DNA from 3 places in the Priestia sp. J2 genome. Region 1 is predicted to be linked to each of the others. Evidence: riboswitches for the same ligand, from Rfam matches in the RefSeq annotation. Region 1 holds a riboswitch; each other region holds the start of a gene.
What was found. A riboswitch is a leader RNA that binds a small molecule or an ion and turns the genes downstream of it on or off. The one in region 1 is predicted to bind cobalamin.
Positions count from the first base shown of each region.

Region 1 (3,175 bases):
GACAAAAAGCTGGAGGTTACTTAGTATGCCATTACTTAGATTTGATGTAATAGAAGGAAGAGACGAAAAAGAGTTAAAAACATTACTAGACGCTACTCATCGAGCGATGCTAGAAGCCTTTGGCGTCCCAGAACGCGATCGTTATCAAATTGTACATCAGCATCCTGCTCATGAAATGATTATTGAAGATACAGGTCTTGGCTTTGAGAGAAGCAAGGATTTGGTTATTATAAGTGTGACGAGCAAACAGCGAACAGAAGAGCAAAAACAAGCTCTTTACAAATTAATTGTAAAAGAGCTGGGAGAAAGCTGCGGAATTCAGCCAAGCGACATTATGATTTCAATTGTTGAAAACGGTAATGCTGACTGGAGCTTTGGTATGGGAGAAGCTCAATTCTTAACTGGGAAATTATAAAATGGTTTATTATCTAGAGAAGCCCTTATTTCTAAGGGCTTTTTCTCATTTTGTCTATAAAAATATTATTCTCTTAGTCACATCTTACTCAAAATTAAATACAGACATCTGTCAAATGAATGATACAATAAGCTTATATGCCGTTTTGAGTGGGAAAACCAAAAAAGAGTTCGGCGTACTAACTTCGGAACAACAATAATTTTACATAAAGATGTAAAGATTTAAAGGTTAAAAGAGAAATGTATAAAATCTGTAAAACAAAAGAACAGTTACGCGTTAAACATAGGAGTAAAAGGTTCTTCACGTGTTTTTTCGGATAATAAGAGAAAGTAATTTTGATCATTGAGGAGGAACTTAGAATGTTTGGATTTGATGGAGATGTATCGCCATTAGTGCGAATTAAAGTAATTGGAGTCGGCGGTGGAGGAAATAACACCGTTAACCGTATGATTGAACATGGTGTACAAGGGGTAGAATTTATCGCCGTTAATACGGATGCTCAGGCGCTTAATTTATCTAAAGCAGATGTGAAAATGCAGATTGGTGCGGCATTAACGCGAGGATTAGGTGCAGGAGCTAATCCAGAAGTAGGAAGAGAAGCTGCAGAAGAAAGCAGAGAGCAAATTCAAGAAGTACTGCAAGGCGCAGATATGGTATTCGTAACAGCTGGCATGGGGGGAGGCACTGGTACTGGAGCAGCTCCGGTTATTGCCCAAATTGCCCGTGAACTAAATGCTTTAACAATTGGAGTAGTTACTCGTCCTTTCAAGTTTGAAGGAAATAAACGTACCAAGCAAGCAGTAGGCGGTATTACTGCGATGAATGAATCGGTAGATACCCTTATTGTCATTCCAAACGACCGTTTGCTTGAAATCGTTGATAAAAAGACACCTATGCTTGAAGCATTCCGTGAAGCAGATAATGTTCTTCGCCAAGGTATTCAAGGTATTTCAGATTTAATCGCTGTTCCAGGGCTGATTAACCTTGACTTTGCTGATGTAAAAACAATTATGTCTAATCAAGGATTTGCGCTTATGGGTATCGGACGAGCTTCGGGATCAGATCGAGCAATTGAAGCAGCGAAAAAAGCGATTTCTAGTCCGCTGCTAGATGCATCGATTGATGGAGCAAGAGGCGTGCTGCTGAACATTACGAGCGGCAGCAGCCTGAGTCTTTACGAAGTACAGGAAGCAGCAGATATTGTCACGTCCGCTTCTGATCAGGACTTAAATATGATTTTTGGATCTGTGATTAATGAAGATTTAAAGGACGAAATGATGGTAACCGTTATTGCCACTGGATTTGATGATGAAGATATTTCACCATCAGCTTCCACTTCTAGAGTTTCAAGAGCACGCTACTAAATTAAATAACCAGCTTTTATGGTGGCAATTGTTTTTCAATTGCCTTAAAAGGGAATCCGGTGAAAATCCGGAGCGGTCCCGCCACTGTAACAAGGAGCCTTATGTCAAAAAGCCACTGTCTATTTAGAGACGGGAAGGCGGTATAAGGCAGTGACTTGAAGCCAGGAGACCTGCCATAAATCGCAGCACACAATAACCTACGAGGATAGGGAGGTGTTTTGGCAGAATCAAAAATACGATAAACAAGGGATACGTTTATCTGAATTTGTTGTGAAGGCAAGCACTTCTTTTTAGAAGTGCTTTTTTTGTGTATTAAAATAGAAGGTGGAAAAATGAATGATAAATAATAAAAAACTTGTATCTATGATATTTCTCATGTTACTTTGCCTCACTGCTTGCGCTCCTAATGAAGAGAGCGTAAGTATAAAAGAAAGAAAGAAAACGGATAAAAGTGTGACGTTTTTATTTAATTTTACATCTGCAACGCTTGATCCTCATACGGACGATAATTATACAGCAGTTCGTGGGGGAGTAGGGGAGACGCTTGTTAAAATCAACGACGATTTAAAAATAAAGCCTTGGCTTGCTGAAAAGTGGGAAACGAAAGATAACGGCCTTACATGGACATTTATGATAAGAAAGAACATCACGTTTCAAAACGGAAAAGCGCTGGATGCAAATGCCGTTAAGTCTTCTCTTCAAAGAACGATAGACCAAAGTTATGCGATGAAAAACGCTTTAAATATTAAAGAAATGAAAGCGAACAGTCATGCGCTGACAATTACATTAAAAGAACCAATGCCTAAATTTCCTTCTGAATTAGTGCATCCAAATACAGCTATTATAGATGTTAATGCTTCTAATATAGCTAAGAAGCCCATTGGTACGGGTCCATTTCGCGTCTTGTCTTTTGATCAAGGAAATCAAGTAAAATTAGAAAGATATGAAAATTATTGGGGTGGAAAAGTGAAATTGAAAAGTGCGATCTTTGGATTTAACGAAGATGCTAATGCGCGAGTTGCTGCTCTTCAATCTGGAACAGCCGATATTATTTATCGCCCGCCTTTAGAAAGCTTGGGCACTTTACAAACAGATCCGTCTTTTAAAGTAAGTGGAGTACCTAGTGTGCGCACCCATTTATTGCTTTACAATCAAACTAATGACGCATTAAAAGACGAAAATGTAAGAAAAGCTATCGATACCTTATTGAACCGAAAAGAAATTGTTAGCAGCATCATGAACAATCAAGCGGCAGCGGCTCGAGGTCCATTTTTACCCCAATTTCCTTTTGCTGATAGTACTGCTAATGAGCAAAGAGGTATGACATCTGCTAAAAAATATTTAGAGAAAGCAGGCTATCAAATCAAAAATGACAAAGCAATCAAAAATGGAAAGC
Region 1 covers NZ_CP086208.1:485,420-488,594, forward strand. Annotated here, with positions in the region: gene LJY09_RS02590 (tautomerase family protein) at 26-415, shown strand; gene ftsZ (cell division protein FtsZ) at 775-1,779, shown strand; cobalamin riboswitch at 1,782-1,972, shown strand; gene nikA (nickel ABC transporter substrate-binding protein) at 2,116-3,175, shown strand, end outside.

Region 2 (3,175 bases), 880 kb from region 1:
TCACGTGTTTCAAAATAAGCGCCTGACTCAAAATCTGAGCCTTTAAATAATGGATATGCGCCTTTTTCTTTAGCTAAGTTCATGCTTGCCTGCACGGTTAAGTAAGAAATTTGTTCATACAATTCATCGCAATATGCTACCGCTTCATCTGTCTCCCATGCTATTTTCTTTAAGGCAAGCAAATGGTTCCAGCCAAATGTGCCAAGCCCTACTGCGCGGTACTTTTGATTCGTTAGCTTTGCTTGAAGTACCGGCAAATCATTTAACTCAATAACATTATCAAGCATGCGTACTTGAATTGGAATTAAACGTTCAAGTACATCTTCAGTTACGGCTCTCGCTAAGTTAATAGAAGAAAGATTACATACAACAAAATCGCCCGGATTCTTTGTAATAATAATTTTTCCGTCTTCCGTAATTTCCTCTGTTACGACCGTTGTACTTTGGTTTTGCGTGATTTCTGTACATAAGTTACTGCAGTAAATCATGCCCGCGTGTCGGTTTTGATTAGCTCGGTTAACCGTATCACGATAGAACATATAAGGAGTTCCGGTTTCAAGCTGCGAAAGCATAATGCGCTTGAAGATCTCAATAGCAGGCACTGTTTCTCTTGAAAGCTGTTCATTGTTTACACACTCAGCGTAACGAGTGCGGAACGAACCGCTGCCTTCTTCTTCATCATAAAAATCTTCTAACGAGTAGCCCATCAGCGTACGAACTTCGTGAGGATCGAATAAGTGCCAGTCTTCACGTGCTTCTACTTTTTCCATAAACAAATCTGGCAAACATACGCCAGTGAATAAATCATGCGTGCGCTGGCGTTCATCACCATTGTTCAAACGCGCGTCTAAGAATGAAAAAATGTCTTTATGCCAAACATCTAAATATACAGCAATAGCTCCTTGTCGTTGACCTAGCTGATCGACACTTACAGCCGTATTATTTAGCTGTTTCATCCATGGAATTGTTCCTGATGATACGCCTTTAAAACCTTTTATATCACTTCCTCGGCTTCTAATATGACCGAGGTAGACACCAATTCCGCCTCCATTTTTACTAAGCGTGGCCAAATCTGTATTGCTATCATAAATACCGCGTAAGCTGTCATCAATCGTATCAATAAAGCAGCTAGATAGCTGTCCGTAGCTCTTTCCTGCGTTTGAGAGTGTTGGTGTGGCAACCGTCATATATAGACTAGAAAGCGCCCAGTACGCTTCTTTTACTAATGCTGTTCGATTTTCTTTCTTTTCTTGAGACATCAGCGTCATAGCAATGATAAGAAAACGTTCTTGCGGTAATTCGTATACACGCTTATCATGTGATGTCGCTAAATAGCGATCTGCTAATGTCAGCAATCCAATGTATGTAAATAAACGATCGCGTTCAGGAATAATGACTGAAGCAATTTCATTAATTTCTTCTTCTGTATATGTTTTTAATAGCTGTTTATTATAAATGCCGATTTTTGTTAGTTCTTGAATAAGCTGATAAAACGAACCGTACTTCTCTTTTTTATCATAACCTCGGTTGTCCGCTGCTTTTCGATATAGTTCGTTTAAGTAGACGTCTGCCGCCACGTACGTCCAATCTGGTTCTTCCATTGAAATACGCTCTAGGGCTGCCAAAATTAGTACGTTTGCAACCTTTTCGTCCGTCATATTTTCCTTTACTGTAACAGTTTGAATAACCTTTTCCTCATACAAAGAAAAATCAAGTTGCGTAAATTCTTTTTTTAAACGTTCAATATATGCAGTTAATTCATGTAGAATTGTAGGCTTTAATGTATTCACCATAAATATGGCTCCTCTCTTCACTTCAAAATAAAAAATCGCTCACCGTACCTCGGTGAGCGAATAGAACGAAGATAGAAGAAGACACTAAGTCTTTTCTCAATCCTCGCTCTACCCTCTCACCTCCCGAAGAAGATAAAACGACATAAAAAAGGCAGGTCTCCTGACTTATGCTTCTTTTTACTTTAAGGCCTTCCCATGATGTTTACTCACAGTGGATCTCCTTATTTCATCAGCATTCACAGTTGCGGGGACAGCTTTGGATTTTCACCAAATTCCCTTTTAAGTCTTTTTATCAGACACCTTTTTCACTGGAAAACACAAAATATAGTATTTTATTATTGTTTAACAAACAACATATTGTGTTATGTTATAAACACATTATATAGGACAACTTAGAAAACTATCAACCTATTTTCAAAAATAATTTTGTTTTTTACGATAAAATCCTTCGACTTTTTTCATCAAACTACTCCATCATAACATGTTTTGACACGCTTGATGGAACAATGTGCTCTTTTTAAAAAATTTGTCCTATTTTTCTACTAAACATTGCCAACATCAATAAAAAAACCGTTTTTCATAAAAAACGGTTTTTAATTATTTGTATTCTTTTTCAAATGCTGTGATTGTTTTGATAAACTTTTTATCAATATCGTATCCTATCCCCGGTTTTTCCTTCACCTTTATTACTCCGGCTTCTACCTCTACTTCGGGCTTAATAATATCTTTTTCCCAATAGCGAGACGACGCAGAAATGTCACCTGGTATCGTGAAAGAAGGCAGTGTGGCAAGGGCGATGTTATGAGCTCGTGAAATCCCGGCTTCTAACATTCCGCCAACCCAAAGCCTTACACCGTGTAGGGCGCATAAATCATGAATTTTTTTTGCTACAGACATTCCGCCAACTCGACCGATTTTCACATTGATAATCTTGCAGCTTTTTTGTTCGATTGCATGACGTGCATCTTCATAGCTCACAATACTTTCATCTAAGCAAATCGGCGTCTTCATTTGCTTTTGTAATAATCGATGATCAAGGATATCATCCGAACTTAACGGCTGTTCGATCATCATTAAATTCAATTCATCTAGTTTTTTCAATGAATCACTATCGCTTAACGTATAGGCTGAATTGGCATCAGCCATAAGAGGAATGCTTGGAAATTCATCTCGAATTTGTTTCAGTAGCTCATAGTCAGCGCCTGGCTTAATTTTCACTTTAAAGCGCTTATAACCATCTTTCATATAAGTCTTTATTTGTTCTTTCATGATGGAAATATCATTTAAGCCAACTACCACTCCAGCTTCTACAGCAGGCCTTATTCCGCCAATTACTTCAGCTAAGGGCTTATTTTGGCGCTTTGCATACAAATCCCATACAG
Region 2 covers NZ_CP086208.1:4,675,396-4,678,570, forward strand. Annotated here, with positions in the region: gene LJY09_RS24190 (ribonucleoside-diphosphate reductase subunit alpha) at 1-1,793, opposite strand, end outside; cobalamin riboswitch at 1,926-2,112, opposite strand; gene menC (o-succinylbenzoate synthase) at 2,391-3,175, opposite strand, start outside.
Region 2: it holds a riboswitch for cobalamin, as region 1 does, so the genes downstream of both, LJY09_RS24190 (ribonucleoside-diphosphate reductase subunit alpha) here and nikA (nickel ABC transporter substrate-binding protein) in region 1, are expected to answer to the same signal.

Region 3 (3,175 bases), 1.4 Mb from region 1:
ATGTTACAATACCTAGTGAGTTATGATAATGAATTTTACAATATGAAAAGACCATATGGGAAAAGATGAGAAAGGAAAGATACGAATGCCTAGATGGATAAAAAGAATGCTAATTGTATTTATTACAGTATTTACATTTGGGCTTGTCACTCCACCAGAATATTTATACGTTGATGATGCAAAAGCGGACAAGCAACATAAAGCAGGGTATGTAAGAGAAACAACTCCTGTCACAGCTGTTATAGAAGATATTCATTTGCCATATGAAGAACCAAAATATGAAGACGTTTCATCATTTGTTACGTATGCAATGGAATCAGCTGAAAAACAGTCAGTGGAAAAATTCGGAACAAAAATTGGTCCTGTCATTGAAGATGAATTTCGTCAAGCAGTGTTACCTAAAATTGAAGAAGTGCTGACCGACATTGGCACTGAACTTGAACAGTCAATTCAGAATCTCGAGATAAGCGAGCACCCTGCTGCTGGCTACGGTGAAAAGATTTTCCATGTATATGACCGGGAAACCGGTCAGGACTTAATACGGTTTCATGTACGGCGTGAAAATCCTCCAAAAGATGGATACTGGTTTAATTTTCACTATCATGCGGCCGCAGATAATTTTCAAAAGCATTATGATTTAGGGAAAATTTATTGGAACCGAAACATGCCGCCTAAGTGGTTCAGCTGATAATAGACACAACATTCTACAATTTCGAAATGTTAGCTTTTTTAAGCTAGCATTTTTTTACGTCTAAAACCGTTATGGTCTAAATAAGCTGAAACATTAGCACAACGATAAAAAAATCGTTTATAATGAAGTCAGACTTCTTACTATAGAATTGTAGGAAGGAACGAATAGACGCTGGAGGTAACACAATGAAACAATTTACGGAAGAAAAACAATTTCGCGAACAAATTAAGAATGAAACACTAAGCGTTGGGATTTTTACGACAACGTGGTGTCCTGATTGCAAACGTTTGGATATGTTTATTGATGAAATCGTTGACGAAAATACAGATAAAGCATGGTTTAAAATTGACAAGGATGAGTTTGAAGAACTTTCTGCTGAAAACAATGTAATGGGTATTCCTTCTCTTCTTGTATATAAAAACGGTGAAAAAATTGCGCACCTGCACAGTGCAAATGCTAAAACGCCTGAAGCGGTCCGTGAATTTTTAGCAACTCTTTAATTCCCTAAGCTGCGAGAGCATTCTCGCAGCTTTTTTTGTGAGAATGGCTATTTCCATTTTTCGATGAGTGGGGTATACTAGGACAAGTGAATAATCGTAAAGCAATAAGGTCTCAATTTAAAGATTGAGTGAAAAGGGAAGTCTGGTGAAAAACCAGCGCGGTCCCGCCACTGTAAGCGCTTTGTGCGTAAGTCAGGAGACCTGCCTTATTGTTAGCTGTGAAACCTTCGAGGAAGGGTGAAGCAGGGTAATGAACATACATATCAAGTATAGTGAACGGATTCTTTTCCTGCTTATCTTGACGTTACCTGCTTTGCTTTCAATTGAAAGTAAAGCTTTTTTATTTTGAAGCTGCTGCCGAGCAGTATACATAGTCAAAGCGGAAAAAACGGGATAGCGCTGCTTTTTGCATGATCATTTGCTTTTTCTTTAACGTGGAGGTTTCGTATTCACAATGAACAATATATAGGGGGAGTATTTAGATGAAAAAATGGCTTTCGTATTCCATTATTGCGCTGTTAGTCATCGTACTTGCTGCATGCGGTGCAGGCAGCCAAAGCAACAGTGATAAAAAAACGAAGCAAGATACAGAACAAACGTCACAAGCTGCGTTTCCAGTGAAGGTAAAAGACGCGCGTGATAAAGAAATTACGTTGAAAAAACAGCCTAAGAAAATTGTTTCATTAATGCCAAGTAATACGGAGATTGTATATGCCCTTGGCCTTGAAAAAGAATTAGTCGGTGTCACAAGCAACGATGATTATCCTAAAAGCGTAAAGAAAAAAGCGCAGGTGGGAGATATGAACGTTAATGCAGAAAAAGTTATTGCTTTAAATCCTGATTTAGTGCTGGCACACGCTTCAAGTATGGGCGTTTCAGATGAAGTATTTAAACAAATTGAAAGTGCGGGTATTCCGGTATTTGTTGTAAAAGATTCAACAACGTTTGATACGGTTTATGATTCTATTACGCAAATTGGTAAATTAACGGGTAAAACAAAAGAAGCTAATCAAACAATTAAAGACATGAAAGAAAAAGTAGCTTCAATTGAGAAAAAAGCAAAAACGATTTCAAAAGAAGATCGTAAAAAAGTATGGATAGAGGTATCGGGAGCTCCTGAGATTTATACAACAGGAAAAGGTACGTTCATGAACGAAATGCTTACTATGATCGGTGCTGATAACGTAGCGGCTAGTGAAAAGGGTTGGGTTAAGTTTTCTGAAGAGCAAGTTGTTAAGTTAAACCCTGACGTTATTATCGCAACGTATGATGCAGACAAAAATGAGATTATGAAGCGTCCCGCTTGGAGCAGCATGACTGCTGTAAAAGAGGGGAACATCGAAAAGGTTGATCAAAACAAAATCAACCGCTTAGGACCTCGTATTGTAGATGGCTTAGAGGACTTAGCAAAAGCAGTATACCCTGAGGTGTACAATAAATAAAAAGAGGGACCATATTCCAGTTCGAATTGAAAAGGGGATTGGTCCCTTTTCACATCTTAAAATTGAAGAACGGCCTGAGCTTTTAATCATGAAAACCGAGACTTCTTATAAAACATACAGCTCAGGCGTTTTAGGAACAGGCATCACGGAAACGGACACCTTTTACAATCGATTTGTTCATAAAGACTATTATTCAGATACTCCTTCTTTAGAGTATGAGCAATATTTGATGAAAGAAAATGTGCGCCATGAGCAAATCGTAGGGTTGATGACAGCGGTTTGGTTAAAAGAAAGAGCGATTTACTGTTATGAAGGCTACGGAGTAAGAGTAGCTTCCGTGATAACGGCTGGAGTAGGAAACGCAGTGGATATTACAGCTGACGAAGCTGTCCCTTTCTATTCCTCTCCCGGTACAATTAATATGTTTTTTTTCGTGGAAGGCAGGCTTACGGATGCGGCGTTTTTACAGCTTTTTATTGCCGCTACAGAAGCCAAAACAAAAACGCTGTCACAGCTGGGTGTCATAGATCCAGCTACAAAGA
Region 3 covers NZ_CP086208.1:1,904,660-1,907,834, forward strand. Annotated here, with positions in the region: gene LJY09_RS09540 (YpjP family protein) at 86-688, shown strand; gene LJY09_RS09545 (thioredoxin family protein) at 877-1,191, shown strand; cobalamin riboswitch at 1,282-1,415, shown strand; gene LJY09_RS09550 (ABC transporter substrate-binding protein) at 1,674-2,633, shown strand; gene LJY09_RS09555 (adenosylcobinamide amidohydrolase) at 2,722-3,175, shown strand, end outside.
Region 3: it holds a riboswitch for cobalamin, as region 1 does, so the genes downstream of both, LJY09_RS09550 (ABC transporter substrate-binding protein) here and nikA (nickel ABC transporter substrate-binding protein) in region 1, are expected to answer to the same signal.